3 regions of the Labrys sedimenti genome follow, and region 2 is predicted to be linked to each of the others. Evidence: predicted binding sites of a transcription regulator. Region 2 holds the regulator's gene; each other region holds the start of a gene.
The links. Region 2 encodes PhoB, which activates phosphate uptake and scavenging genes when phosphate is short. Its sites were predicted from a motif close to TGTCATNNANCTGTCAT; they were not measured.
Positions count from the first base shown of each region.

Region 1: U1R88_RS30260 (inorganic phosphate transporter) is a predicted target of PhoB. The motif match lies at 8,209-8,225, and genes of this name have one in related genera.
Region 3: U1R88_RS02020 (RNA degradosome polyphosphate kinase) is a predicted target of PhoB. The motif match lies at 3,131-3,147, and genes of this name have one in related genera.

Region 1 covers NZ_JAXOUF010000021.1:10,057-19,838, reverse strand. Annotated here, with positions in the region: gene U1R88_RS30300 (amino acid ABC transporter permease) at 1-81, shown strand, start outside; gene U1R88_RS30295 (amino acid ABC transporter permease) at 81-752, shown strand; gene U1R88_RS30290 (amino acid ABC transporter ATP-binding protein) at 754-1,488, shown strand; gene U1R88_RS30285 (isoaspartyl peptidase/L-asparaginase) at 1,497-2,414, shown strand; gene U1R88_RS30280 (transporter substrate-binding domain-containing protein) at 2,434-3,225, shown strand; gene U1R88_RS30275 (LacI family DNA-binding transcriptional regulator) at 3,554-4,543, opposite strand; gene U1R88_RS30270 (ROK family protein) at 4,738-5,652, shown strand; gene U1R88_RS30265 (copper homeostasis protein CutC) at 5,649-6,371, shown strand; gene U1R88_RS30260 (inorganic phosphate transporter) at 6,560-8,158, opposite strand; gene U1R88_RS30255 (tetratricopeptide repeat protein) at 8,269-8,616, opposite strand; gene U1R88_RS30250 (DEAD/DEAH box helicase) at 9,264-9,782, shown strand, end outside.
Region 2 covers NZ_JAXOUF010000002.1:22,693-32,474, reverse strand. Annotated here, with positions in the region: gene pstC (phosphate ABC transporter permease subunit PstC) at 2-1,006, shown strand; gene pstA (phosphate ABC transporter permease PstA) at 1,018-1,860, shown strand; gene pstB (phosphate ABC transporter ATP-binding protein PstB) at 1,869-2,684, shown strand; gene phoU (phosphate signaling complex protein PhoU) at 2,719-3,438, shown strand; gene phoB (phosphate regulon transcriptional regulator PhoB) at 3,452-4,153, shown strand; gene U1R88_RS06520 (RNA polymerase sigma factor) at 4,402-5,643, opposite strand; gene U1R88_RS06515 (YciI family protein) at 5,661-6,017, opposite strand; gene U1R88_RS06510 (aldo/keto reductase) at 6,103-7,053, opposite strand; gene U1R88_RS06505 (RrF2 family transcriptional regulator) at 7,135-7,581, opposite strand; gene U1R88_RS06500 (RNA-binding S4 domain-containing protein) at 7,766-8,092, opposite strand; gene U1R88_RS06495 (helicase-related protein) at 8,175-9,782, opposite strand, start outside.
Region 3 covers NZ_JAXOUF010000001.1:432,960-442,741, forward strand. Annotated here, with positions in the region: gene U1R88_RS02005 (AI-2E family transporter) at 1-330, shown strand, start outside; gene U1R88_RS02010 (P-loop NTPase family protein) at 327-1,016, shown strand; gene U1R88_RS02015 (hypothetical protein) at 1,061-2,929, opposite strand; gene U1R88_RS02020 (RNA degradosome polyphosphate kinase) at 3,278-5,464, shown strand; gene U1R88_RS02025 (Ppx/GppA family phosphatase) at 5,538-7,055, shown strand; gene U1R88_RS02030 (D-amino acid dehydrogenase) at 7,142-8,398, opposite strand; gene rnd (ribonuclease D) at 8,500-9,672, opposite strand.

The DNA.
Region 1 (9,782 bases), on a different contig from region 2:
GCCATGACCTACCTCATCTCGCTCGTGATCGGCCTCATCCATCGCCGTCTCAACCGCGACATGATGGAGGCGGTCCGCTGATGCGCTACACCGAGTTCACGCCCTATGATCTGGTGCTGCTGGCGCAGGGGCTCGGCGTCTCCCTCGGCCTGTTCGTCGGCACCACGCTGGCCGGGCTCGCGCTCGGCGCCTTGCTGGCGGGATTGCGCTTCTACCGTATTCCGGGGCTGAATCCTGTGCTGACGGCGGTGACCGAGTTGCTGAAGAACTCGCCCGTGCTGGTGCAGCTCTTCCTGGTCTTCTTCGGCCTGCCGGCCTTCCTGAAGATCAATGTCACGCCCGTCACGGCGGCGTCGATCACCCTGACCGGCAACACCGCTGCTTTCGTCTATGTGATCGCCACCGCCGCCATCGACGCCGTGGGGCGCGATCAGCTCGAGGCCGCCAGGGTGTTCGGCCTCACCCGTTGGCAAGTGCTCAAGCATGTCGTCGCGCCCCAGGCCACGGCCTTCGCCATCGGTCCGCTGACCGGGCTGCTGGTCAACCAGCTCCAGGTCACTTCGCTGATCTCGGTGATCGGCGTGATGGACCTGACCAAGGTCGGCAACATCCTCAACCTGCGTACCCTCAAGCCCTTCGTGGTCTGGACCGTGGTCGGCCTCTTCTACTACGCGGCGGCCAAGACCTTGGCTCTGCTGGGCGCGCGCTACGAGGCAAGGCTGAGGGCCCATAGCGCCTGGAGGGGTATCTGACGTGCTGAAAGTCGAGAAAGTCTGCAAGGATTTCGGCTCGCACCGCGTGCTCGACGGCGTGGACCTCGCCATCGAACCCGGGCAGGTCGTCTCCGTGCTCGGTTCGTCCGGCTCGGGCAAGTCCACCCTGATCCGCTGCATCAACGGGCTGGAGAAGCTCGACGCCGGCCGCATCACCATCGACGAGTTCGACGTGTCCAAGCCGCGGGACCTCACCGAGGCGCGCAAGCGCTCGGCGACGGTGTTCCAGCTCTTCAACCTCTATCCGCATCTGACCGTGCTGCAGAACATCACCCTGGCTCCGCTGGAAGTGCTGCGCCAGGCTCGGGCCGAGGCCGAGCATCGCGCCATCGTCCTGCTGGAGCAGGTCGGCATGGGAGACAAGGCGGCCTCCTATCCGGCCCAGCTTTCCGGCGGCCAGCGCCAGCGCGTCGGCATCTGCCGGGCGCTCGCCATGAACCCGCGCTATCTCTTGCTCGATGAGGTGACGAGCGCCCTCGATCCGGAAATGACCGCGGAGGTCCTGGCCATCCTGGCCAAGCTCGCCCGTACCGGCACCACCATGCTGTTCGTCACCCATGAAGTGGAATTCGCCCGTCGCATCTCGGACCGCATCGTCTTCCTCGAACATGGAAGGCTGCTGGTCGATTTGCCGACCGATGCCTTCTTCGCCCCCGAGGTCGGGCGCGACCATCCGCGCATCGCGCAATTCCTTTCGAAAATGCGGAAAGATTAGGCTCCATCATGCTGCTCCTTGCCAATGCCGAAGCCTGGCCTGGATTCCCGCTCGCGGTCGAGATGCTGCGGGCCGGTGCCGATAGCCTCGATGCCATGGTTGCCGGCATCGGCCGGGTCGAGGCGGAACCGCGCGTGCGCAGCGTCGGCTATGGCGGCTGGCCCAACATGCTGGGCGTAATGGAATGCGATGCCGCCGTGATGAACGGCACCACGAGGGAGGTGGGGGCTGTCGGCGCCGTACCCGATACCATCCCGGTCGCTGCCTTGGCCCAGGCCGTGATGCAACGCCTGCCCCATGTCATGCTGACGGGAGCGGGCGCCCGGCGCTTTGCGAGTGAAATCGGTTTCTCCGTCGATGAGGTGCTGATCGAGGATTCCAGGCGCGTCTGGCGCCAACGGCTCGAAACCGAACTCGAGCCTGAGCAGTTGGCGCGTTTTCCCGACATACCGCTTGCGCCTTTATCGCGCGCGATCACTGATCCGGAACGAGTGAGGGACACCACGGTCTTTCTCAGCGCCGATCCCCGGCGCGGCATCCATACGGCGACGTCCACCTCGGGCTGGGCCTGGAAATATCCGGGCCGCCTCGGCGACAGCCCCATTCCCGGCGCCGGCTTCTATGCCGACAGCCGCTATGGCGCCGCCGCCTGCACCCATACCGGCGAGATGACCATGCGCTGCGCCACCGCGCGCACCATCGTGCTCGCCCTCAAGCTTGGCCACTCGCTGCGCGAGGCCGTCGATCTCGCCGTGGAGGAACTCGCCGAGCTCCGCGAGGGCTTTCTCGGCGGCGTGGTCATCCATGCGGCCGATGCCGAGGGCCGTCATGAGGTGGTCAATTTCTGCTGCGAGGGCGAGATCCGCTACTGGCTGTGGGACGATACCATGGTCGAGCCAGAGCTCCGGCCGGCAAGAACGATCTGACAGAGGGGAGTGCACAATCATGAAGAAGATTCTGCCTGTATTGCTGGGTTTGGCGATCGCCGCCTGCGCCGCCTTGCCGGCGTTTGCCGGCAAGCTCGACGACATCCGCTCGCGTGGCAGCGTACGGATCGGCGTCTCGCTGGGCGGAGAACCGATCGGCTTCCGCGACGCCCAGAACAATCCGGTGGGCTACGACGTCGACGTCGCCAATCTTCTCGCCGAAAAGCTCGGCGTGCCGGTGGAATTTACCGACGTCTCCGGCGATGCTCGCATCTCGATGCTGGTCTCCGGACAGCTCGACATCGTGGTCGCCAACACCTCGGCCACGCTGGAACGGGCCAAGACGGTGAACTTCTCCATCCCCTACAACCGGGCGGGCCTGCGCATCCTGGTGCAGGCCGACGCCGGCATCGCCAAGCTGGAAGACCTCGGCGGCAAGTCGGTGGTGGTCGGGCGCGGCACGACCGGCGAGAGCTTCCTCAAGAAGGCGGTGCCGACCGCCAATCTCGTCTATGTCGACCAATTCGCGCCCGATGGTGTGCTGCAGCTCCAGCAAAAGCGCGTGGACGCGGCGATCGAGGATTCATCCCTGCTCGACTATCTCGCCACCAAGAACCCCTCTTTGGTCACGCTGCCGGGGCTCTATTCCAACGATCCCATTGGCATTGCGGTGGCCAAGGGCGATCCTGAATTCGTGCGCTGGCTCGACATGTTCGTCTCCGACTACATCCAGTCCGGCGCCTATGAGGCCAACTACAAGAAATGGTGGGGGGAGAAGGCCAATCCGCCCAAGCTGACCCCCCTGTGGTGAAGGGGAGGGGCGCATCTCCCTTCTCCCCTATAGCGTTTTTTGCGATTTGACGGAGTCACCAAGAATCGCAAAGACGCGTCGGAACGGAGAGTTAGAGAAAAGTGCGGTTCGGAGAAACTGCGCTTTGCTCTAGTGGGAGAAGGTGCCCGCAGGGCGGATGAAGGGTGTTGGCGAATACTTGGCAAGATCACGTGTCTCCCCTCATCCGTCATTGCTGCGCAATGCCACCCAAGGCACTTCCATGGGAAGTGCCAGGTCCCGCAAGGGGAGAAGGCAATAGCGCTTCCTTGTGCGTCGCTATCCCTGTCGAGGTGGCAAGAGCCCTATCTCACCCCGTCAGGCGCGGCACGTAGCGGGTCGGCACCAGTTCCGGCTCGAACGTGCCTCCGCCGGCCGGAGCCTCGTTGAGCAGGCCCAGCATGCGGGAGACATAGGCCGCCTTGTCGTAGCCGATCGAGGAGATCGGATAGGCCTCGAAATCGAGCAAAGAGAGATTGTCGAAGCCATAGAGGCGGAAGCGCGCCGGCCGGTTGCCCGGAAAATCCATCCGGTAGACGTCGAGGATGCCCATGGCCATGGCATCGGAGGTACAGAACACGGCGTCGGGCTGGCCGCCTTCGATCAGTCCCGGTGCCAGGGCGTGACCGGAACGATAGGAATAGTCGCCCTGCAAGGTTCGCAGCAACTGGATGTCGTGGACCTGGAAGGCCTGGCGATAAAGGCCGATGCGTGCCTGCTCAACCAGCGAACTCGCGCGGCCGGTCACCAGGCTGGCACGCCTCACACCCTTGGCAGCGGCGTCGGCAACCGCCTGACGGATGCCGACGGCCTCGTCCGGGATGATGGCGGGCGAGCGATGATCGTGGCGGCCGTTGAGCATGATCACCAGGTCGGAGCGGAACATGCGCCTCACCGTCGCGGCATCGGCGAAATCGGAGAACACCAGGGCGGCATCGACATGATAGGCCACGCCCTGGCGCAGGAATTCCTCGACCTTGTCGGTGGAGCCGACCCGCACCAGGATGACCTGTCGCCCGCCCGCCTGGATCTCGGCGAGCAGCAGGTCGAACAGATCGAGGTCGGAAAGGTCATGAATGTGGTTGACCAGGACGGCGACGAGATTGACGGTCTTGGTCGTCAGGCTCTGTGCCAGGAGGTTGACGCGGTAGCCGAGCTCGGCGGCCGCTGCCAGGACGCGGTCGCGCTTGTCGCCGGATACCGGTCGTTTGGAGGCGGAGAGCGCGCGCGAGGCGACGGCCCTGGAGACGCCGGCGAGGGCGGCCACGTCGCTGATGGTCGGTGCTGCCTTGCGCCTCATGCGGCCTTATAAGCTCCTCCAAAGCGTTTTGCGATTTGGCGGCATCGCCAAGAATCGCAAAGACGCGTCGAACCAAAGAGTCAGAGCAACGCAGCGTCGCTGTGTAAACGCGCTTTGCTCTAGGGGAATGCGAAATCATAGCTGACGCCACGCCCTAATACAGGAAACAACGGTTTGGAAGGTTTCTTCTGTCAATGACGATCTGCTTCGACATCGGTGGCTCCGCCATCAAGGCGGCCATTGCCTCGCCGCAAGGCGAGATCCATCCCTTTGCACGGGTTGCGACGCCGCTCGACGATTTCGAAGCCTTTGCGCGTGCGCTCGCGGATCTGAGGCGGCAAGGCTCGGCTGGGGCAGGGGATGTCATCGCCTTGTCCATCACCGGCGTGGTCGATCCGCACAGCCAGATCATCACCTGTGCCAATATTCCCTGCATCGACGGGCGGCGGCTGGCTCCTGACCTGGCCGAGCGGCTAGGCGTGCCTGTGCACGTCGCCAATGACGCCGATTGCTTTGCCCTCGCCGAGGCGGTGCAGGGTGCCGGGCGTGGGCATCGCATCGTCTTCGGCATCATCATCGGCACCGGCATCGGCGGCGGTGTGGTCATCGACGGGCGGATCCTCGCCGGCGCCGGCGGCTTTGCGGGGGAATGGGGACACGGACCGGTGGCGGCGCTCGAGGCGGGCGATCCGCCGGCCGTGATTCCGCGCTTTGCCTGCGGCTGCGGCCAGAAGGGGTGTGTCGACACGATCGGCGGCGCGCGCGGCCTCGAGAGGCTGCATCGCCATCTCACCGGCGACGAATGCGAGAGCACGGAAATCATCAGCGCCTGGCGCGCGGGCGATGCCGCCGCGGCCCGCACGGTGGCCTGCCAAGTCGATCTTGTCGCCTCGCCCCTGGCCTTGGCCGTCAATATCATCGGCGCCGATATCGTGCCGGTCGGCGGTGGCCTCGCCAGCGTACCGGAACTGATCGCAAGGCTGGACGAGGCCGTGCGCCGCCGCATCCTGCGGCGATCCGGCGGGCCGCTGTTGGTGCCGAGTCTTCTGGCGCCGGAGCCCGGATTGATAGGCGCGGCCCTCTTGGCCCATCAGGGAGAACGTCCATGACGGCCTTGCTCGAAATCTGTGTCGCCGATCCCCGCAGCCTCGAAGCCGCGATCGAAGGCGGCGCCGACCGCATCGAACTGTGTTCGGCGCTCGAACTCGGCGGGTTGACGCCGTCACCGGGCCTGATGCGCCTAGCGGCGCAGGCACCGATCCCGGCCTATGCCATGATCAGGCCGCGGGCCGGGGATTTCGTCTTCTCCGCCCGGGAAGGGGAGATCATGCTCACCGATATCGAGGCGGCGGGCGGCGCCGGGCTGGCCGGTGTCGTATTGGGCGCCTCCCAGCCGGATGGCCGGCTCGACGAAGCCCTGCTGTCGCGCCTGCGGGTGCATGCCAGGGGGCTCGGCACCACGCTGCATCGCGCCTTCGATCTGGTGCCTGACCGGCCGGCCGCGCTGGAGACGGCCATCGCGCTCGGCTTCGAGCGCATCCTCACATCGGGCGGGGCGGCTGGCGCATCCGCGGGCCTGGACGAATTGGTGCGCCTGCATCGGGCGGCCCGAGGTCGCATCGGCATCATGCCGGGTTCGGGATTGACGCCGGCCAATATTGCAGCGCTGCTGGCGGCGCTTCCCGTCACCGAGGTGCACAGCTCCTGTTCGGCCGAAGGGGAGCCATGGAGCGCCGATGCCGTCCGCCTCGGCTTTGCGGTGGGCGGGCGGCGCCAGACCAGCGTCGAGATCGTCCGGTCATTCCGGGATGCGATGGCGGCAGCTTAGGTCAACCGGGCGAATGAATTCAGCCCCGATTGAGCTGCCCCTCACCCTTACTCTCCCCCCGCAAGGGGCGGGGGTAAGGGTGAGGGGCAGGGCAACGGTGCAAATCAGGCGCTTTTTACTCTTTGTCAGTGCTTCGAAAAGAAATGGCCGCCCCGGGGCGGCCATTCCAACGAAGAAGGCGCAGGGTCTCAGATGATCTGGCGCAGCACCACGAAGAGCACGAAGGACAATGCCATCGAGGCGGGCAGGGTGAGCACCCAGGCCATGATCAGGTTGCGGACCGTCGACATCTGCAGCCCCGTACCGTTGGCCGCCATGGTGCCGGCGACACCCGAAGACAGCACATGGGTGGTGGAGACCGGCAGGCCGAGATAGTCGGCAGCGCCGATCGTCGCCGCGGCGACGATCTCGGCCGAGGCTCCCTGGCCGTAGGTCAAGTGGGTCTTGCCGATCTTCTCGCCGACCGTCACGACGATGCGCTTCCAGCCCACCATGGTGCCGAGGCCGAGGGCCAGGGCGATGGCGACCTTCACCCAGGTCGGGATGAACTTGGTCGTGTTGTCGGTGGCGGTGTGATAGGTCTTGATCGCCTTCAGGTCGGCATCCGATACCGGCAGCAGCTTCTTGGAATCGATCAGCTTGAGGGCCTCGCCGATCAGATACATGTCGTTGCGGGTGTTGGAGACCAGTCCCGCGGGCACCGCCGCGGCCGAACCGTAGGGCGAGAGCTGGGAGGTGGTCTGTTCGATGAAGATCTTGAGGGCCGGTGTCGTCTCGTCGCTCCAGGTCCGCGTGCGCACCGCCTCGGCGACCTTGACCTTGGCATCGGCGGGAGCGACCGCCACGCCCGGCTTGATGTAGTTGCCCAGGACCGAACCGGCCGCGGTCGACGCAGCCTTGTAGGTTTCGAGATAGTTGATGTCGGGCGTGCGGTTGAGCGCGAAGGCGGTGGGCACCACGCCGATCAGGATCAGCATGATCAGGCCCATGCCCTTCTGGCCGTCATTGGAGCCATGGAAGAAGCTGACCAGCGTGCAGGTCAGGATCAGAAGGCCACGGATCCACAACGGAGGCGGATTGCTGCCCTTCGGCTCGACATAGAGGGCCTTGTTGCGCACCACGGTTTTCATCAGGAGCAGCAGGGCGCCCGCCAGGAAGAAGCCGAACAGGGGCGAAATGAGCAAGGAAAGGCCGATATTCTTGGCCTGGGACCAGTCGACGCCGCTGGTCGCCGAGCCGGCGGGGGCCAGGAACTGGTTGGCGAGGCCGACACCGATGATCGAGCCGACCATGGTGTGGGAGCTCGAGGCCGGCAGGCCGAAATACCAGGTGCCGAGGTTCCAGACGATGGCGGCGATCAGAAGTGCGAAGACCATCGCAAGGCCCGCACTCGAGCCGACCTGCATGATCAGTTCCACCGGCAGCAGCGAGATGATGCCGAAGGCCACCGCACCGCTCGCCGTGAGTACGCCGAGGAAGTTGAAGAAACCCGACCAGATCACCGCGAATTCGGCGGGGAGCGAATGGGTATAGATTACTGTCGCCACCGCATTGGCGGTATCGTGGAAGCCGTTGACGAACTCGAAGCCGAGCGCGATCAGCAGGGCAAGGCCGAGCAGGATCCAGGGCACGGCCACCGCGCCGGTAAGATCGGCGACCAGCGCGTAGCAGACATAGCCCAGGCCCCCGAGCAGGATCAGGGCGATCACGATATTGGGCAGGTTGCCGAGAGAGCTAGGCCTATCGAGCGGATGGCCGCTCCTTTGGCCCGATGTAACGTCCGTCATCACCAAACATCCCCGTGTTTCCATGGTCTGGCGACCCTTAGGCGGGGTTCGTGAAGCTTAGATGACAAAATGTTAACCTTGCGCCGCGGGCAAGGAAGAAGGCGGGTCGGTCAGGCCTCTTTCGCGGGGGAAAACGCCTGCTGGCGCCAGAGGAGCTGTACGGCCCGGTCGAAATCGGCGGTGGCCTTGTCGAAGGCGCCGAACTGGCGATGCACGACGCTGCGCTTGAAGAGGGCATCGGCATGGCCGGGGTCGAGCGCGATCACCCTGTCATAATCGGCGATAGCCTGCGGGAAGGATCGCTTGTGGTGATAGGCGAGGGCCCGTTCGTACAAGGCGTCGACGGCATCGGGGCTGCGTTCGAGCGCCCTGCTGAATTCGGCGATGGCCCTGTCGAAGTCCCGGTCGTCGGGCCTTGCCGGGCTGGCATCGGCAGGCGTGGTTTCGGATTCGGACATGCTGACGGAACGCCCTTGCATTTCGGCGGAACCTACCGGGAGTACGGCGAAGCCCTCCTTCATCCGCCGCAGGGTCCCGAGTCACGCTCGAAAGAATCTAAGCGTATATGAACAGCAACGTCAGGGAATGTCCATGACGTTGCGTTAGAGGGCCGGGGGGGGGGCGACGTTTGCAGCTTGGGCGCTGTCAGTTCTTTAGGCGCTCGAGGGCCAGCTTGCGCCCCACGATGGCATAGAATCCGGCGGGATTGCAGGCATCTCGCCTGCATCTGGAGGCGGCACGCTTGCGGGAACGGAAGAGCAGCCGAGACGCCTGTGATGCCAGGATGGGCCTTCCGTCCTCCTTTCCATCGCCGCGATTGCCCTTTCTCCGCTTTTTTCTTGACTTTGCGCTGCAAAAAGCGCAGCAACCGCGTGTAACGACCGCTCGGGGGTTCGCGCGGCGCGCTGGTTTTTGGCTTTTTCAGAAGCAGTGCCTCACCTCCCGGCCGTCCCCAACAACATTCCGCTGCTCCCATCCGCGCGTGGGTCGCGATATCGCCGTACCGTTTCATCATGCCTTTGCGGCTGAAGACGGGCTGTGATCGCGGACCCGGACGGTGGCCGCGCTGCTGTCCGATCGACGAGCGTGGCATGAAGGATTTAATGTGACTTCCGAAGTAACTTTTGCAGCGCTCGGCCTTGCCGAGCCGCTTTTGCGTGCGCTTGACGCCGCCGACTACAAGAACCCCACCCCGATCCAGCACAAGGCGATTCCCGCCCTTCTCGAAGGGCGCGACATGATGGGCCTGGCCCAGACCGGCACCGGCAAGACGGCCGCCTTCGCGCTGCCGATCCTGCAGCGCCTGTCGAAGTCGCGCCATGGCGCCGGCCCCAAGGGCGTGCGCGCCCTGATCCTGGCGCCGACGCGTGAGCTCGCCATCCAGATCGACGAGAGCTTCCGCGCCTATGGCGTGCATATGGGCTTCCGCATCGCCGTGATCTTCGGCGGCGTCAGCCAGGGTTCGCAGGTCAAGGCGCTCTCCGACGGTGTCGACATCCTTGTCGCCACCCCCGGCCGCCTGCTCGACCTGCAGCAGCAGCGCAAGGTTCGCCTCGACAAGGTGGAGATCCTGGTGCTCGACGAGGCCGACCGCATGCTCGACATGGGCTTCTCGCGCGACGTG
Region 2 (9,782 bases):
CATGAGCGCCGTAGCCGACTCCTCGCTGGACGCATCCAACTCGGCCGCAAAGGTCGCGCAGGGTTCTCCCTCGCCCGGGGCCAAGACGGTTCCTGGCGCCAATCTGGATCCCATCTTCAAGGCCGCCCTCTATGGTTGCGGCTCCCTCGTGCTGATCCTGCTCTGCTCGATCGTCGTGCTGCTCTTCTATGGCGGCTGGCCGGCGCTGGCCCATTTCGGGCCGAGCTTCTACTGGTCCACCGCCTGGAACCCCGTCACCGAGAAATTCGGCGCCGGCGTCATGATCTACGGCACGCTGTTCACCGGCATTCTCGCTTTGATCATTGCCTTGCCGATGTCCTTCGGCATCGCTTTCTTCCTCACGGAGATCGCACCCCAGAGCGTGCGGCGGCCGATCGGCATCGCCATCCAGCTCCTGGCGGCCGTGCCCTCGATCATCTTCGGCATGTGGGGGTCCCTGATCGTGGCGCCGATCCTGGCCCAGACGATCTATCCGCCGATCATCTCCATCCTCTCGCACGTGCCGGTGCTCGGCTATCTGTTCAAGGGCCCCACCAACGGCGCCGGCATGCTCACGGCCGGCATCATCCTGGCCCTGATGATCATTCCCTTCATCACCGCGATGTTCGTCGAGATCCTCGAAGCCGTGCCCGCCATGCTGAAGGAATCGGCCTATGGCGTCGGCGCCACCACCTATGAGGTCTTCCGCAACGTCTCGGTGCCCTATGGCCGCACGGCCCTGGTCGGCGCCGTCATGCTCGGCTTCGGCCGCGCTTTGGGCGAGACGATGGCGGTGACCTTCGTGATCGGCAACGCCAACCGAATATCGGCATCGCTGTTCTCCTCGGGCGCGACCATCGCCTCCACCATCGCCAACGAATTCCCGGACGCACCGGCCGGCTCGCTGCGCAGCCAGTCGCTGCTGGAGCTGGGCTTCGTCCTCTTCGTGATTTCCTTCATCGTGCTTGCGATCTCCCGCATGCTCGTGCGCACCAACGCCAAGTAAGGGAGAGCATCATGGCCAATCTCGCCCAAGGCAGCGCCCGTCTCGCCCGCCGCCGCGCCCTCGACTATGCCTACAAGGTCGTCTCCATCAGCTTTGCCGCTATCTCCCTGCTGGCGCTGGCATGGATCCTGTTCACGCTGCTGCGTGAGGGGCTGCCCTCGCTGACCATGGACCTCTTCACCAAGGACATGGCCGATGGCGGCCTGCGCAACGCCATCGTCGGCTCTCTCGTCATGGTGCTGCTCGCCCTCCTGATCGGTGCGCCGATCGGCATCATGGCCGGCACCTTCCTCGCCGAGGCTGGCCGCGGCAGCAAATTCGCCGATGCGGTGCGCTTCATCAACGACATTCTGCTCTCCGCGCCGTCCATCCTGATCGGCCTGTTCGTCTACCAGATGATCGTGGTGGCAACGGGCGGCTTCTCCGGCTGGGCCGGCGTGATCGCCCTCGCCATCATCATCCTGCCGGTGGTCGTGCGCACCACCGAGGACATGCTGGCCCTGGTGCCGACCAGCCTGCGTGAAGCCGCCTTTGCCCTGGGATCGCCGATGTGGAAGGTCATCACCTTCGTAACCTGGCGCTCGGCCCGTACCGGTATCGTCACCGGCATCCTGCTGGCCTTGGCCCGCGCCGCCGGCGAGACGGCACCGCTGCTGCTTACAGCCTTCGGCAATTCCAACTGGTCGCTCAACCTCGGCAACGCATTTGCCAGCTTGCCGGCAGCCATCTACCAGCTCGCGCCCTATCCCGACCCCAAGGCCGTCTCGGTGGCCTGGAGTGGCGCCCTCCTCATCACGGCCGGCGTGTTGGCGCTCAATATCCTGACCCGCTTCGTGCTCGCTCCCAAGAAATGAGTGCTCCCATGTCCGCTACCCCCCAAGCCTCCATCGCGGTTGCCGAACGCCCGATCGCTGATCCAGCCGCCGCCGTGAAGCTCAAGGTCGAGAATCTCGACTTCTATTATGGCGAGAAGCATGCGCTCAAGGGCATCAACCTCGACATGATCGACCGGCAGGTCACTGCCATGATCGGTCCCTCCGGCTGCGGCAAGTCGACCCTGCTGCGCGTGCTCAACCGCATGTACGACCTCTATCCGGGGCAGACCGCCAAGGGCCGCGTGCTGCTCGACGGCCAGAACGTCATCGGCAAGGAAATCGATCCGGCCGTGCTGCGCGCCCGCATCGGCATGGTGTTCCAGAAGCCGACGCCCTTCCCGATGTCGATCTATGACAATATCGCCTTCGGCGTGCGCCTGCATGAGTCCATCTCCAAGGCGGAGATGGACCAGCGCGTCGAGTGGTGCCTCACCAAGGCCGCCTTGTGGAACGAGGTCAAGGACCGCCTGCACGCTTCGGCCCTCGGCATGTCCGGCGGCCAGCAGCAGCGCCTGTGCATCGCCCGCACCATCGCGGTGAAGCCCGAAGTCGTGCTGCTGGACGAGCCGACCTCCGCACTCGATCCGATCTCGACCGCCAAGATCGAGGAACTGATCGACGAATTGAAGCGGGACTTCACCATCGTCATCGTCACGCACAATATGCAGCAGGCGGCGCGCTGCGCGGATGTGACGGCCTTCTTCTATCTGGGCGACCTCATCGAGGTCGGCCAGACCAACAAGATGTTCACCACCCCGAACGACAGCCGTACGCAGGACTACATCACCGGCCGCTTCGGCTGATTCCCGGCCAGCGTCGAATTCATTTGGAGGCGGCATGTCCGACCATATCGTTACATCCTTCGACCAGGAACTGCGCGAACTGCGCAACATGATCGCCGAAATGGGTGGCTACGCCGAGAAGAGCGTGGCCGACAGCGTCGAAGCCCTGCTCAAGCGTGACACCCAGCGCGCCAAAGCGGTGATCGATCTCGATGCCGCGATCGACAAGCTGCAGCGCCAGGTCGAGGACCGGGCCATCCTGATCATCGCCAAGCGCCAGCCGCTGGCCCTCGACCTGCGCGAAATCGTCTCGGCCCTGCGGGTGGCCAATGACCTCGAACGGATCGGCGACCTCGGCAAGAACGTCGCCAAGCGCGTGGTGGCCATCCACAGCCACGCCCAGCCGGCCCAGCTCTTCGGCGGTTTCGATCACATGGCCGACCTGGTGCTCGAGCAGCTCAAGCAGGTGCTCGATGCCTTCGCCCAGCGCAACGTCGAGGAAGCGCTCTCGGTCTGGCGCTCGGACGGCGAGATCGATGCGATGTATACCTCGCTGTTCCGCGAATTGCTGACCTACATGATGGAAGATCCGCGCAATATCGGCTTCTGCACCCATCTGCTGTTCTGCGCCAAGAACATCGAGCGCATCGGCGACCACGCCACCAACATCGCCGAGACGGTGCACTATTTGGTCACCGGTGAATCGCCGGCCGGCGAGCGGCCCAAGGCGGACAACAGCACCGATCTTGTCGATCTTCCTGTGCCGGCTAAATAACAAGGGATAGGCCATGCCTCCCAAGGTTCTGATCGTCGAGGACGAAGAAGCCCTGACTCTGCTGCTGCGCTACAATCTCGAAGCCGAAGGCTATGAGGTCGATAGCGTCGCACGCGGAGACGATGCCGAGATTCGGCTGCGCGAAAGCGTGCCGGACCTCGTCCTGCTCGACTGGATGTTGCCGGGCCTGTCCGGCATCGAATTGTGCCGGCGCATCCGCATGCGGCCGGAAACCGAGCGCCTGCCGGTGATCATGCTCACGGCGCGCGGCGAGGAAACCGAACGCGTGCGTGGCCTTGCCACCGGCGCCGACGACTATGTCGTCAAGCCCTTCTCGGTGCCCGAACTCTCGGCCCGCGTGCGTGCCTTGCTGCGCCGGGCCAAGCCCGATCACGTCGCCTCCCTGCTCAAGGCCGGCGACATCTCGCTCGACCGGGAGACCAAGCGTGTCCATCGCGGCAATCGCGAGATCCGCCTCGGCCCGACCGAGTTCCGCCTGCTCGAATTCCTAATGCAGGCGCCGGGACGGGTGTTCGCGCGCGAGCAGTTGCTCGACAGCGTCTGGGGCCGCGACGTCTATATTGACGAGCGCACGGTCGACGTGCATGTCGGCCGCCTGCGCAAGGCGATGAATCGCACCCGCGAGATCGATCCGATCCGCACCGTGCGTGGCGCCGGCTATTCCTTCGACGAGACCTTCGCCAAGCAATCCTGAGGGCGGTTTGCGGGCATTGCCCGCCCGCTTCCTTTCGCCAAGGCTGCGCGACGTAGTGAGTAATACCAGCACGCTTTGAGTTCGACTCATCAACGTCATTGCGAGCGAAGCGAAGCAATCCAAGAGCCCTGAACTCCAGGCCTGCGAGTTCCTGGATTGCTTCGCTTCGCTCGCAATGACGGGTCGGGGATTGCGCGAGTTGGTGTAAGGGTGAGCATCAGTGTCTGACCAGTTCTCTGGCCACGCAATCACGCCCCCAGATCCGCCAGGCGTCCCTGCAGATAGCGGCGGATGGCCGGGTCGCTCTCCAGGCCGATCGCCCGCGAATAGGCATTGCGGGCCTCTTCCGGCTTCGCCGCCCGCGCCAGCAAGTCGGCACGCGCTGCCCAATAGGGCTGGTAATCGATGATGCGTCCGTCGCCGGCGACCTCGTCGAGCGCGTCCAGACCAGCCTGCGGCCCCGCAAGGCGGCCCAGCGCCACGGCCCGGTTGATGGCGGCCACCGGAGAAGCGGTCAGCAGGACCAGGGCTTCATACAGCGTGACGATCGCGGCCCAGTCCGTCGCCGCGCAGATGCGTCGATGAGCATGGGCCGATTGCAGCGCGGCTTCCAGCTGATAGCGGCCGATCTGGCGGACCTGGCCGGCCCGGGCAAGCAAGGCCTCGGCCTCCTCGATCAGCCCGGCATCCCAGAGCGCGGTATCCTGCTGCTCCAGCGGAATATAATCGCCACCCGGGCCGCGGCGTGCCGCTCGCCGCGCTTCGGCGTGCAGCATCAGCGCCAGCAGTCCCAGCACTTCTGCCTCGCCGGGCAGGAGCGAGGCCAGCAGCCGGCCGAGCCAGATACCTTCCGCCGACAGATTGCGCTCGCGGGCGTGAGCCCCTTCCGGATCGGCCCAGCCCTCGGCATAGACGGCGTAGACGGCCGCCAGCACCGCATCGAGGCGGCCGGGCAGCTCGTCGGGCTCCGGGATGCGGAAGGGAATGCCGGCCTGCTTGATCTTGGCCTTGGCCCGCACCAGCCTCTGGCCCATCGCAGTGGGTGAGACCAGGAAGGCGCTGGCGATCGCGCCGGCATCGAACCCCAATATCACCTGCAGGATCAGGGGCGCACGCACGGAAGCATCGAGAGAGGGATGGGCGCAGGCGAACATCAGGCGCAGGCGCTCGTCGGGCACGGCATGCCGCTCGCCCTGCTCCGAGGCGAGGGCCTCGACATGGCGGATGACCGCGTCCGCCTTTTCGCCGCGCAGCCTGGCGCGGCGGGCCGCATCGATCTGGCGGCGGCGGGCCGCGGTCAGGAGCCAGGCCTCGGGATTGGCGGGCACGCCGCCCGCCGGCCAATGTTCCAAGGCTGCCGCGAAGGCGTCGGCCAGGGCGTCCTCCGCCCCCGCAATGTCGCTCGAGCGTGCCGCAAGAAGTGCGACGAGACGGCCATAGCTGCGTCGCGCCACGACTTCGGCAAGGTCGGCAGCGGGGGCCGAAGACACCGGCTCGGCTCGTTTGCTCAATAGTCCTTCGGGTCCCATATCGGCCGGACCTCGATGGTCCCGATGGCCGCGCTCGGGCAGCGCGCCGCCCAGCCGATCGCGGCATCCAGGTCCGGCACGTCGATGATGTAGAAGCCGCCGAGCTGCTCACGGGTGTCGGCAAAGGGACCGTTGAGCACCTGGCTCTTGCCGTCGGCGATACGCACGGTGGTGGCCGAAGCCGTCGGACGCAAGCGGCTCCACGGTCCCAGGCTGCCGGACGACTGGAGCGCCTGCGTGTAGGCTTGGTAGGCGGCCAGGATCTGCTGCTTGTTGGCGGGATCCGCCTTCAGCATGGCTTCTTCGTTGCTGTAGATCAGAATTGCGAACTGCATGGGTTCCTCCTGTCTCTGCCGGCGCATGATGCGCCGGCATGACAATGACGCGCCATCCCGTTCGCTTTCGACAGCGGCAGGAAAATTATGCGCTTGCCTTGGTAAGCTGCTCGATCTCGGCCGATCCGAGATTGAGCTCGGTCGCCTTGATCAGGTCGGCGAGCTGCTCGACGCTGGTGGCACTGGCGATCGGAGCGACGATCCCGGGCCTTGCGATCAGCCAGGCTATGGCAATCTGGGCCGGCGTGGCGTTCTTGGCCGCGGCCACCGCATCCAGGGCGGCAAGGATGCGCAGGCCCCGCTCGTTGAGGTAATTGCCCATGTCGCCGCCACGGGCATTGCTCTTGGCGAAATCGGCTTCGCTGCGATATTTGCCGGACAGGAAGCCCTTGGCCAACGAAAAATAGCTGGTCACGCCGATCTCGTTCTTGAGACAGAAAGCCTCGAGTTCGCGCTCATAACCGGAACGATCATAGAGATTATATTGTGTCTGCAAGTTCTCGAAGCGCGGCCACATCTCCTTGGTGCTGATCGCCAGCGCCTTGAACATGGTGTTGGCGCTATGATTGGAATTGCCGATCACCCGGACCTTGCCGTCCTTGACCAGCTCGGCATAGATGCCCAGCGTCTCCTCGAGTTCGACTTCCGGATCCTCCCAGTGGGAGAGATAGAGATCGATATAGTCGGTCTGCAGGCGCTTGAGCGAATCCTCCACCGCCTGGACGATGTAGGCACGCGACAAGCCCTTCTTGCCCGGCCCCATTTCCGAGCCGACCTTGGTGGTGATCACGATCTCGGCGCGATTGCCGCGAGCCTTCATCCATTTGCCGATGATCGCCTCGGATTCGCCGCCCTGATTGCCGGGAACCCAGGCTGAATAGACATCGGCAGTGTCGATCAGGTTGAAACCACCCCCGACGAAAGCATCGAGGACGGCGAAGGAGGCTTTCTCATCCGCGCTCCAGCCGAAGACATTGCCACCCAGGCCAAGCGGAGCAACCGACAGATCCGACCGTCCAATCGCACGTTTTTCCATGAATGCTCTCCATATTCATGACAACAAATGGGCCGTCCGGCACACGAGCGTGCCGGTTCGGGCTCAAGGGCCGCAGGGAGTTCAAATCGAATAGGTCAGCTCTTGTTCCCCGCCCCCTGCCTGACGCATCTCTTCCACCGACATGTTGTCGAGCAGGTTGGAAGAGAGGTCCCGCACACGCCGCATCAAAAGGCGTACAGTGCAACCTGGAACATCCGGGCAGTCGAGGCAAGGCTGATAAGCGGTATGGCTGGCGCAGGCGATCGGCGCGAGCGGACCGTCGAGAACCCGGATGGCATTGCCGACACTGATCTGGCTGGCCTCGCGCGCCAGCATGTAGCCACCGCCCTTGCCTTTCTTGGAGCGTACGATGCCGGCCACGCGCAACTCGCCCAGGATCGCGTCGAGAAACTTTTTGGGAATGCGGTTGGCTTCGGCGATTTCCTGGCTTTGCGCCGTCTCGCCGGCCGGCAGGCTGGCGAGGTGCGCCAGCGCCTTGAGACCATATTTGCCCTTGTTCGTCAGCATTGACCGATTCGCTCCACGCAGGACAAAGTCCATCCTGTCTATCACGAATATAGGGATTATGGACCGAATCGGTAAGAGCCATTGCTAGGAAGGTGGCAGCGCAACACCCCTTCTCCCCTTGCGGGAGAAGGTCCCGGCAGGGGGATGAGGGGAGCCGCGCAGACACACGTGAACTCGCCGCCAGCTATCCGGCATCACTTTGCTCGGACCCCGCCGCCGGCCGGCCCGGCGGTTCGGGCGACAGGTCCTCATAGAGCGTCTGGGCCTCGCTCGCCGGGCCGCGCCGATCGCCAAGGGCGAGAACGCGATAGACCCGCACGGTACGCTCCAGGGCGATGGTGAGGACGTCCCCCGCCTTGACGGCCTTGGCCGGGTTATCCGTGCGCGTACCGTTGAGGCGGACATGACCGTCCGCCACCAATTTGGCGGCCAGAGAGCGCGTCTTCACAACGCGTGCATGCCAGAGCCATTTGTCGATCCGAAGACGATCCTGGCTTCCGGCCTGGCTCATAAGTCAGGTTCCCTAGAGCAAAACGCGTTCAGACGCGTCTTTGCGATTCGGGTGACTCCGTCAAATCGCAAAACGCTATGGATCAGGTCTTGTCCGATTTGCCGCCCTGCATCTGCTCCTTGAGGGCAAGCAGCTTGGCGAAGGGCGAATTCGGATCCGGTGCACGATTGGAGTCGCGTCCTCCCTGCGGCTTGGAGTCGCTCGACCAGTTGCGCGGGCGGTCGCCGCCCCGCTCCTGCCGGTCGGGCCGCGGGCCACGATCGGGACGCGGGCCACGGTCGGGGCGGGCATCCGCCCGGGACCGCCCACCTTCACCGCTCTGCTTGCGCTCGCCGGAGCCCCTGTCCTCCCGCGGACGGCCATTGCCGCGATCGTCGCGGCGCGGCCGGTCGAAGCGGTTGGGCCGCTCGCCCTGCCGGGCCTCCGCACCTTCGGCGGGAGCTGCGCCTTCCGCCGGAGCCGGTCGGCCACGGCGGAAGCCACCGCCTGCCTCAGGCTTGCGTTCGGCGCCGGGCTGGCGGTTGCCATGCTGGGGACGGCCATGGTGATGCGGGCGCTGATGCCGCTCGAAGCGCGCCGGACGCCAGACCTCGATCTCCGGCACTTCCTCGGCCACCGCCTCGGCGGCGGGCGTCTCGGAGGAGGTTTCAGCCGTGGTCGCAGCCTCGGCACCTTCGATGCTCTCGCTCGCTTGCGCGGGCTCTTCAGAAGCCGCAGCCTCGGTTCCGGCCGTTTCCTCGGCCGGGGCTTCGGAGACCTGAACCTCCTCGGCTTGGACCTGTTCGGATTGGACCTGCTCGGCTTGGACCTGCTCGGCTTGAGCTTCCTTGGTTTGAGCTTCCTCGGCCAGGGCCTCCGCGATCTGCGCTTCCTCGGTCGGAGCCTCGGTGCTGGGCACATCGTCGGCCGGTGCGTCGCTCACCGCCTCTCCGGCAGCCTCTGCGACTTCCTGGAAGCTGTGCTCATGCGGCGGCGAGCCGATCGCCTCCATGGCATCGATCTCGGCGGGCGTCGGGGCGGCATCCTGGTTCGATTCGGCAGCCTCAGCACCGTCCGCTGTCTCGGACGCGGCGGCCTCGACAGGCGCTGCCGGCTCGGTCGGCGCCGGCAGCCGGATTTCCTGGGTGATCGCCGGGCCCTTGCGCTTGTCCGAACGATAGCCCAGGCCTCGCAGGATCGAGGCGAAATCCTCGCCCGAGCAGCCGACCAGCGAGGTCATCTGCACGGTGGCGACGAAACCGTCGCCATCGGCCGTACCGGCCGGCGGCTGGCCCACCGTGGTGCCGGGGCGATAGGCGATCGCCGGGCGAATGAGGTCGGCGAGGCGTTCGAGAATGTCGACGCGCACCGCCCGCTCGCCGCAGACGCGATAGCCGACCAGGCGATAGAGGCCCTTGTCGATGGTCTTGTCGGCCGGCATGGAGGTCCGGCCCGAGGCCGCCAGATGCGGGATCTCGTCGAGCCCCTTCTGGTCGAGGCCGCCATGGGTGAGAGCCCACAACTGCGCGGCGAGGGCACGGGGTGCCGGCTTCATCAGCATCGGCAGATAGATGTGATAGGCGCCGAAGCGCACGCCATGCTTGCGCAGCGAGGCACGCTGATTCTGGTCGAGCTGCTTGAGGTCCTCGGCCACCTTCGAGCGGTCGAGCACACCCAATGCCTCGACGAGCTGGAAGGCGATGCCCTTGGC
Region 3 (9,782 bases), on a different contig from region 2:
AGCGTGGCGCTGGTCCAGGTCTGGCCGGACTGGCATTTGCCGGTCTATGCCGCCCTGGTCTTCGTGGCGGGACAGATTCTCGAAGGCTATGTGCTCTCGCCACGCTTGGTCGGCGGTTCGGTCGGGCTGCATCCGGTCTGGCTGATGTTCGCCCTGCTGGCCGCTGGCAGCCTGTTCGGCTTCATCGGCCTCCTGGTTGCCGTGCCGGTGGCGGCGGCGATCGGCGTGCTGGTGCGCTTTGCCTTGTCGCGCTACCTCGCCAGCCAGTATTATACCGGGCATGTCGACCAGGATCAGGCTGCGGCACTGCCATCGGACCCTTCGTCGTGACGCTTCCCCGCCAATTGGCGCTCGATCTGCCGTTGCAGGCCTCGTTTGCCCGCGAGGATTTCCTGGTCTCGCCCTCCAACGAGGCCGCCTATGCCTTCATCGAGCGCTGGCCCGACTGGCCGTCCCGCCGTGCCTTGCTGATCGGCCCGAGCGGCTCGGGCAAGAGCCATTTGGCGGCGATCTGGTCGGATGCGGCTGGCGCGGTCACGCTGGCGGGCGAGGCACTGCGGGACGACAATGTCCCTGTCTTGGTCTCACACAAGGCGGTGGTGATCGAGGATGCCGGGCGCGGCATCGACGAGACGGCGCTTTTCCATCTGCTCAACCTCACGGGCGAGGCGGGCGCTTCCCTGCTGATCACCGCCCACGAGCCCCCTGAGCGCTGGGGGCTCGTGCTTCCGGACCTCATCTCGCGGCTGCGGGCCATGACGGCCCTGACCATCGCGACGCCGGATGACGGTCTGTTTCGCATGCTGCTGGTGAAGCTTTTTCTCGACCGCCAGCTCATCGTCGACAGCACGCTGGTCGACTTCCTCGTCAACCGTATCGAGCGCTCCTTCGCCGCAGCGCGCCAGGTGGTTGCCGTACTCGATCGCGAAGGCCTGTCACGCGGCCGCCGGATCACCCGGGCCCTTGCGGCCGAACTGCTCAAGGAAGTGCTGGCGTCGCCAATCGACGAGGAGTGAAATCGATCGCGCCTCGTCGCGATCGGCTCATCATGATGCGAGCTCTATCGCAAACGGACGCACTGGCCGACGGTGTTCATCTGAAGTTGGCCTCCGGCGAAAGACGCCACTCCGACGATATGGACAGGGGAACTCTGCGTTTTCGCGGTGAAGTCGAACACGAACGGACCGACCCCCCGAATTTCCCCGCCCGACCATTCGCCGGTTTCCATGAACATGCCTTGTCCGGGTGCAATCGGCATCGCGGTGGATTGGGTACTAAAGGCCCCCTGAAAAGCTCTAACCTTCGTCCCGCCGGCCGGCAGGAGCTGTAGTTGGGCGTGGCAACTCCAAACGCCCGGCGCGAGAGAGAATGTCCCGATGTCGCGTACAACCCGGTCGCTCATGTCGACCGGCGGCGGCGATGTCTGCACGAGTTCGCCGGGGAGGCCTTGATAAAGAGCCGATTGGGCATCCGAACCGGCCCATGAAAATGCATTGGATGGCGGCGGTCCGGGTTTGAAGAATTCGGTGAAGAGATTCCCGGCGACCACCACCCCGCTGGTGCCGGCGGTCTTGACGATCAAGGCCGCCGAGGTCTTCAAGCCCCGATATTCGATCTTGTTGTTACGGATCTGCACATCCGATGCGCCGGCTCCGGTCGGAATACCGCAGGAGTCGGTGGTGACGTTGATGAGGGAGCGAACTTCGAGGGGTTGGGCGTTGTTGGAAATCCAGGCTCCTTCAAGGCGTACCGTCGAGGCTCTGCAAAAATTGAAGAAGTTCTTGCCGGCGGGCGTCCAGAATCCCGCGGCTGGGTGGATCAGCCAATTGCCGCCCTTGATGGACAGATGCGAGACTTGTCGTGCATCGACATGGCCTTCATAGGCGTCGCAAGAGAAATTATCCGCCACATATTGGAGCGGGGAGTAGCCCTTATAGTCGGAATCGATCTGGATGCAGGTGCCGACTTCCCCGGCGGCCGAATTGATCAGGCTCTGATCCTCGAGCCCCAGCATCCTCGGGGGATTGGTCGACTGGAAACGATAGCCGGTCCTGTAATATTGGGTCAGCGTGTTCTGGATACGATTGACGAAGGTATTCGTCCCGCGAAACCAGATACCGGTTCCCGTGCTGGCCAGGCCTTTGCGCGATGGTCCGGCAGTGATCATGCCGCCCTCGATCATAGTGCCGGCCGAGTTGACCAAGATCATGCCGGTGTTGAAATTTTCGAGAGCGAAGTTGGAATAAGTCCCGTTGACGCCGGGCGTAAACCTGGCGTTGATTCCGATCGTGCTCCTGGAGGCAGTATCGTTGGATTGGAATTTGATGCCCTGGAGCTCCAGCTTGTCTCCCTTCGGGGCGCCTGTCCCGCAGTGATCCCAGCCATTGCTGGCGCCGAAGCGAAATATGGTGAGTTTCGGTCCGGCTCCCTCGAAGCGAATGCTTTTGCCGCAAGCAGAGATGATCGGCGTGGAGAAACGAGCGGTCAGGGGACCCAGGCGGAACTTCAGGGCGCTCGAATTCGTCTGGATCAGCGAATTGATGACGACGCCGTCGATCTCGTCCGAAAGAGAGCGTGCCGCCGGGAGTATCGCCTGCCATTGCACCAGGGACCAGCCTGCGGTGCTGCGACCGTTGAGAATGGTAATGCTGGACAGCGGATGGCTCTCTCCGTCGCCGCGAAAGCCATAGGATCTGAGGACGCGCTCGTCGATATCCTCACGGTTGCGCAGATTGGACGGAAGCTCGAAAGCACCCGTCATCGGATTGATGCAACCGATGAGGGCGCCTCCATTTTCGCTTGGATTGCGGGTATCCTGCACCGAAACACACCCAGAAGCGCCGGATCGATCGGTCTGGAGCACCCGAGAAGCATCGGTCTGGGCTGCGACATGTGTCAGTTGGGCGAACAGGCAGGCCAGGATAATCATGGGAACAACTGGGAACCTGCACATGCCTGATTTGCTCCTGGAGCGGACTGGTCGTTTCGTCCGTTGGGGATGAGGGGCTCGAGGGTCGCATGGAAGATGCCTCATGCGGTCTGCCTGGGTCCAGCTCGTTGAGCGCGCCAGCGATGGTTCCACAGGCGACGGGGCGAAGTTTTGCGAATTTTCCCCAGCACGACCATTTTATGTGACAGCATTGTCATATAGGCGGCCTAAGCAGGCTTCCCCATGACGGGCGACGATTCCGACTGGCGGGATGGGGAACGGCAGCCTGGGACATAGCGAGCGGCATTGACGACCATGACCAGCACGGCACAGACGGCGGAGAGCGCGATGCAAGGCGATGAGATACGGGAGGCGGCACGTGACGTGGCTCCCGCTCAAAACTCGATCGCGCTACGCGTCAGCCCGGACCGCTTCATCAATCGCGAGATTTCCTGGCTGCAGTTCAATCGCCGCGTGCTGGAGGAGGCGTCCAACAAGAGTCATCCCCTGCTCGAGCAGCTGCGCTTCCTGTCGATCTCGGCCAGCAATCTCGACGAGTTCTTCATGGTGCGCGTCGCCGGCCTGATCGGCCAGGTGCGCGAGGACGTCACGGCGCGCAGCCCCGATGGCCTGTCGCCGGCCGAGCAACTCGTCAAGATCGGCGAGGCGGTGTCCAAGCTCGCCACCGACCAGCAGAAACGCTGGAACGAATTGCGTGACGACCTGCTGCTCGAAGGCATCGTGATCACTGAACCGCGCGACCTTTCCAAGGCCGAGCGCGCCTGGCTGGACGATTATTTCCTCAGCTACATCTTTCCGATCCTGACGCCGCTCGCCGTCGACCCGGCTCATCCGTTCCCGTTCATTCCCAATCTCGGCTTCACTATCGCGCTACAGCTCAAGCGCATGAGCGACGGGCGCATGCTGAATGCCCTGATCCGTGCGCCCCACAAGGTCGAGCGTTTCATCCGCCTGCCGGACTTCGCCGAAACCGGGGCAGCCCGCTACATCACGCTGGAAAATCTGGCGGTGCTGTTCATCGCCAAACTGTTCCCCGGCTATACTGTGAAGGGGCAGGGGTCTTTCCGGGTCATCCGTGACTCCGACCTCGAAGTCGAAGAAGAGGCGGAAGATCTGGTGTTGCTGTTCGAGACGGCGTTGAAGCAGCGCCGGCGCGGCGTGGTGATCCGCCTCGAGATCGAAGCCGGCATGCCCGACAGCATCCGCCAGTTCGTGACAGAGGAACTCGACGTTGCCGACGACGCGGTGTTTCGCGTCGAGGGCATGCTCGCCCTCAACGAATTGTCGCAACTCGTCGGGCTCGACCGTCCGGACCTCAAATTCAAACCCTATTCGCCACGCTCGCCCGAGCGTATCCGCGATCATGGAGCCGATGCCTTCGCCGCCATCCGGCAGAAGGACATCCTGGTGCACCACCCCTACGAATCCTTCGATGTGGTGGTACAATTCCTCAACCAGGCAGCGCGCGATCCGAACGTGGTCGCCATCAAGCAGACGCTGTACCGCACCTCCTCCAACAGCCCGATCGTCAAGGCGCTGGCAGAAGCCGCCGAGGCCGGTAAATCGGTCACGGCACTGGTGGAGCTGAAGGCGCGGTTCGACGAGGAAGCCAACATACGCTGGGCGCGCGATCTCGAACGCGCCGGCGTGCAGGTGGTGTTCGGTTTCATCGAACTGAAGACCCACGCCAAGCTTTCGCTGGTGGTGCGGCGCGAGATGGGCCAACTCGTGTCCTATTGCCATGTCGGCACCGGCAACTACCATCCGATCACGGCGCGCATCTACACGGACCTGTCCTTCTTCACTGCCGACCCCGTGATCGCGCGCGACGTCTCGCGTATCTTCAACTTCATCACCGGCTATGCCGAGCCGGCGGCTCTGGAGCGCATGGCGGTCTCGCCCGTCTCGCTCAAGCAGCGCATCCTCGACCACATCAATGCCGAGATCGAGCACGCAAAGGCCGGCCGGCCGGGTGCCATCTGGTGCAAATGCAACTCGCTGGTCGATACCATGATCATCGACGCGCTCTATGCCGCCAGCCAAGCGGGCGTGCAGGTCGATCTGGTGGTGCGCGGCATCTGCTGTCTGAGGCCGGGTGTTCCCGGCCTGTCGGAAAATATCCGCGTCAAGTCCATCGTCGGCCGCTTCCTGGAGCATGGCCGCATCTATGCCTTCGGCAACGGCCATGGCCTGCCACACCAGAAGGCAGCCGTCTACATCTCCTCGGCCGATCTGATGGAGCGCAATCTCGACCGGCGCGTCGAGGCGCTCTGCCCGATCCTCAACCCGACGGTGCATGAGCAGGTGCTCGACCAGATCATGATCGCCAACCTTATCGACAACCAACAGAGCTGGAGCATCTTGCCCGACGGGACCGCCGAACGCATAGTCCCGCAGCCTGATGAAGAGCCCTTCAACGCCCACAAATATTTCATGACCAATCCCAGCCTATCGGGACGAGGCAAATCTCTTGAACACAACTCTCCCCGAACGCTCCTCAGCCGCCGACGCTGACACGCTGCCCCATGTCCAGGCTGCCGACGCGGCGGGGCCGGGGACGAGGCAGCCCGGTTTCGCACAGGGGCGCATCTGCCAGGGGCCGCCGATCGCGACGATCGATATCGGCTCAAACTCGGTTCGTCTGGTGGTCTATGAGGGGCTGACGCGCGCTCCGACGGCCGTCTTCAACGAGAAGGTGCTGTGCGGTCTCGGCCGTGGCGTGATGACTACCAAGCGCCTTGATCCAGCGGCCGTCGCCAAAGCCTATGCTGCCCTGATCCGCTTCCGCGCCTTGTGCGATACCATGGGCGTTAGGGAACTCTACGTGCTGGCCACGGCGGCGGCACGCGATGCCGAGGACGGCGAGGAATTCATCGCCCGTGCCACGGCGATCTGCCGAACCGAGATCGAGGTCCTGTCGGGCAAGCGCGAGGCACGCTTGTCGGCCTATGGCGTGATCTCCGGTTTTCACATGCCGGACGGCGTGGTCGGCGACATGGGCGGTGGTTCGCTCGAACTCATCGAGGTGCACGGCCATCGCGCCGGTTCGGGCATGACGACGCCGCTCGGCGGCCTGGCGCTGCAGGACACCTCCGGCCAGTCGGTGCGCAAGGCGGCCAAGATCGCCCAGGACAAGCTTTCCAAGGCGGACCCGCTGAAACATCTGAAGGATCGCACCTTCTACGCGGTCGGCGGCACCTGGCGCTCGCTCGCCAAGCTGCACATGATGCAGCTCGGCTATCCCCTGCACATCATGCATGGCTATAGCGTGCCGGCACGGGAGATGCTCGATTTCTGCAAGCTGATCATGCGGGTCGACAACACCACCTTGATCGGCAAGGACACCGTTTCGACAGGACGCCTGCCGCTGCTCGCCTATGGCGCGGCGGTGATGAGCGAGGTCATCAAGGCTGGCAAGCCGCGCGATGTGGTGATCTCGGCCCAGGGCGTGCGCGAAGGCCTGCTCTATTCGCTGCTCGACGAGGAGAGCCGCAAGCTCGATCCCCTGATCACGGCAGCGAGCGAGCTCAACATCCTGCGTTCGCGCTCGCCGCGGCATGGCGAGGAATTGGTGCGTTGGAGCGACCGCTTCACGGCATCGACGCACCTCGACGAAACTGCCGACGAAAAACGCCAGCGCCATGCGGCCTGCCTGGTGGCCGATATCGGCTGGCGTGCCCACCCCGATTATCGCGGCGAACAGAGTCTCAACATCATCGCCCACGCCGCCTTTGTCGGGGTCGATCATCGTGGGCGTGCCTATATGGCGGTGGCAAACTATTTCCGCCATGTCGGCCTGAACGAGGAGGAACTCTCTCCGCGTATCCGCGAAATTGCCACTGCGCGTATTCTCGACCGGGCGCGCATTCTCGGGGGGCTGATGCGGGTGGGCTACATCCTGTCCGCCTCGATGCCGGGCGTGCTGCCGCGCGCGCCGCTCTATGTCAGCCATGGCAAGTTGTTGCTCGATGTGCCCCGTGATCTGGAGGGGCTGGTGGGCGAGCGGCTCAACGCCCGCATGAAGGCGCTCGGGCGCCTGATCGGCCGCGAGGCCGTGATCCGCATCCTCGATCCGCAGGAGACCGTGACGGCGGCGGCTGAATAGAGTGAGACGGGCTGGCAGCGGCCTTCAATCCCCGCTGCCTGCCGCCAGCGGGGTGTGGCCCTTGCGAGGATGAAGGACCGGAGCGTTTAGGCTCCGTAGCGGTTCAATCCGAGGTCCGAAACGTCGATCTCCGGCTTCTTGCCGCTGACGATATCGGCCATCACCCGGCCGGAGCCGCAGGCCATGGTCCAGCCCAGCGTGCCGTGGCCGGTGTTGAGCAGGAGGTTCTTGTAACGGGTTCGTCCTATCACCGGCGTGCCGTCAGGCGTCATCGGGCGCAGGCCCGACCAGAAGCTCGCGGCCGCGAGATCGCCCGAACCGCCGAAGAGATCGCTGACCGACTGGGCCAGTGTGTCACGGCGAGCCGGCGGCAGGTCCTTGCTGAAGCCTGAAATCTCGGCCATGCCGCCGACGCGGATGCGATCACCGAGCCGGGTGATCGCGATCTTGTAGGTCTCGTCCATGATGGTGGAGACAGGCGCGCGGCTCTCGTCGACAATCGGAATGGTGAGCGAATAGCCTTTGACCGGGTAGACCGGCACCTTGAGGCCGAGCGGCGCAACGAAACCGGGCGTATAGCTGCCGAAAGCCGCGATATAGGCATCGGCCTTCTCCACGCCCGTGCTCGTCTCGACGCCCTCGATCCTGTCTCCGGCGAAGACAAGCTGCTTGACCTCGACACCGTAGCGAAAGCGCACGCCGAGCGTTTCAGCCAGACTGGCCAGCGCACCGGTGAATTTGTAGCAGTCGCCGGTCTCGTCATTCGGCAGGCGCAGGCCACCGCGGATCAGGGAACGGACATGGGCGAGAGCCGGTTCGGCACCGATACAGCCATCCGCGTCGAGGACCTCGAAAGGAACGCCATCGCGCTTGAGCACCTCGACATCCTTGCCGATGCCGTCGAGCTGCTTCTGGGTGCGGAAGAGCTGCAGCGTACCCTGCATGCGCTCGTCATAGCGGATGCCTGTGGCGGCCCTCAGCTCGATCAGCTTGTCACGGCTGTATTCGGCGAGGCGCACCATGCGGCTCTTGTTGATGGCATAGCGCGCGGAGGTGCAGTTGGTGAGCATGCGCCAAACCCAGGCCACCATCGCCGGATCGGGACGGGGTCGCAGGATCAGCGGGGCATGCTTCATCAACAGCCACTTGATCGCCTTTTGCGGGATGCCGGGGGCAGCCCAGGGCGAGGCATAACCGGGCGAAACCTCGCCGGCATTGGCGAAGCTGGTCTCGAGAGCCGGGCCGGGCTGGCGGTCCAGCACGACGACTTCATGTCCGGCCTTCGCCAGATAATAGGCGGAGGTCACTCCGATCACGCCGCTGCCGAGAACCGCGACCTTCATTTTATGCTCATACTCCTGCCTGCGATGCGCCAAAAGGGCCGGCGAATCGAACGATTCGCCCAGCCTTCACCCGGCTCATAGCGCAAGTCAATTACAGCCAGCTATCGGCTAATTGCCGCGACCTTGCCGCGTTCGATCGCCAGAGCCAGCTTGCCGTGCTTGAGGGCGAGCGCCTTCTCGCCGAACAGTTCCCGGCGCCAGCCATGCAGGGCAGGGACATCTGCGGTATCGCTGTCGGCGATCATGTCGAGATCGTCGGTGGTGGCGATCACCTTGGCGGCGACGCCCTGGCTTTCAGCCACCATCTTCAGCAATACCTTGAGCAGTTCCACCGTCGCGCCGGCGCCATTGCTGGCGATCCGCGGCGGCGCCTGGCGTGGCAGGCTCGCGGGGTCTCGAGCCAGACCTGCCTTCACCGCTTCGATCAGGTCGAGGCCGGGGCGGGAGCGTTCCCATCCCTTCGGAATCATGCGGATACCGGCCAGCTTCTCCGGCGTGTCCGGGGCCTGCAGAGCGACTTCGGTGATGGCGTCATCCTTGAGCACACGCGAACGCGGCACGTTCTTCGACTGAGCCTCGCGCTCGCGCCAGGCCGCTACCTCGACCAGCACGGCAAGATCGCGCGGCTTGCGCACGCGTCCGCTCACCCGCCGCCATGCATCCTCCGGGGCCTGCCGATAGGTATCTGGCGAAGTCAGAACAGACATTTCGTCGCCGACCCAATGGCTCCTCTTTCTTTTCTCGAGCGACGCCGCAAGCTTGAGATAGACGTCGCGCAAATGGGTGACGTCCGAGACGGCGTAGTTGATCTGGGCCTGGGTAAGGGGGCGCTTCGACCAGTCCGTGAAACGGGACGACTTATCGATATGGGCGTTGGTGATGCGCTGGACCAATTGGTCATAGGCAATGGAGTCGCCATAGCCCAGCACCATGGCGGCGACCTGCGTGTCGAACAGCGGCGCGGGAATGAAGCCGGCAAGGTGCCAGACGATCTCGATATCCTGCCGGGCGGCGTGGAAGACCTTCAGCACCTTCTCGTTCCGCAACAGCTCGAACAGGGGGGCTAGATCGAGGCCCTCGGCCAAGGCATCGATGACCACGGCTTCTTCGGGGCTGGCGACCTGCACCACGCAGAGCTTGGGCCAGAAGGTGGTTTCACGCAGGAACTCCGTGTCGACGGTTACGAAGGCATGAGCGGCGAGACGGGCGCAGGCGGCTTCGAGGTCCTGGGTTGTTGTGATGATGGCGGCGGCATGAGCGGAAGATTGTGGCATGAATATGCTTATCGGGCACGCGGCGTCACATGGCAAGGTTTTCGGCCTTGAATGCATGTCTGGGCTCGTTCGACACCGAACAAGACAAGCTCAACCTTGACGACGGCGGT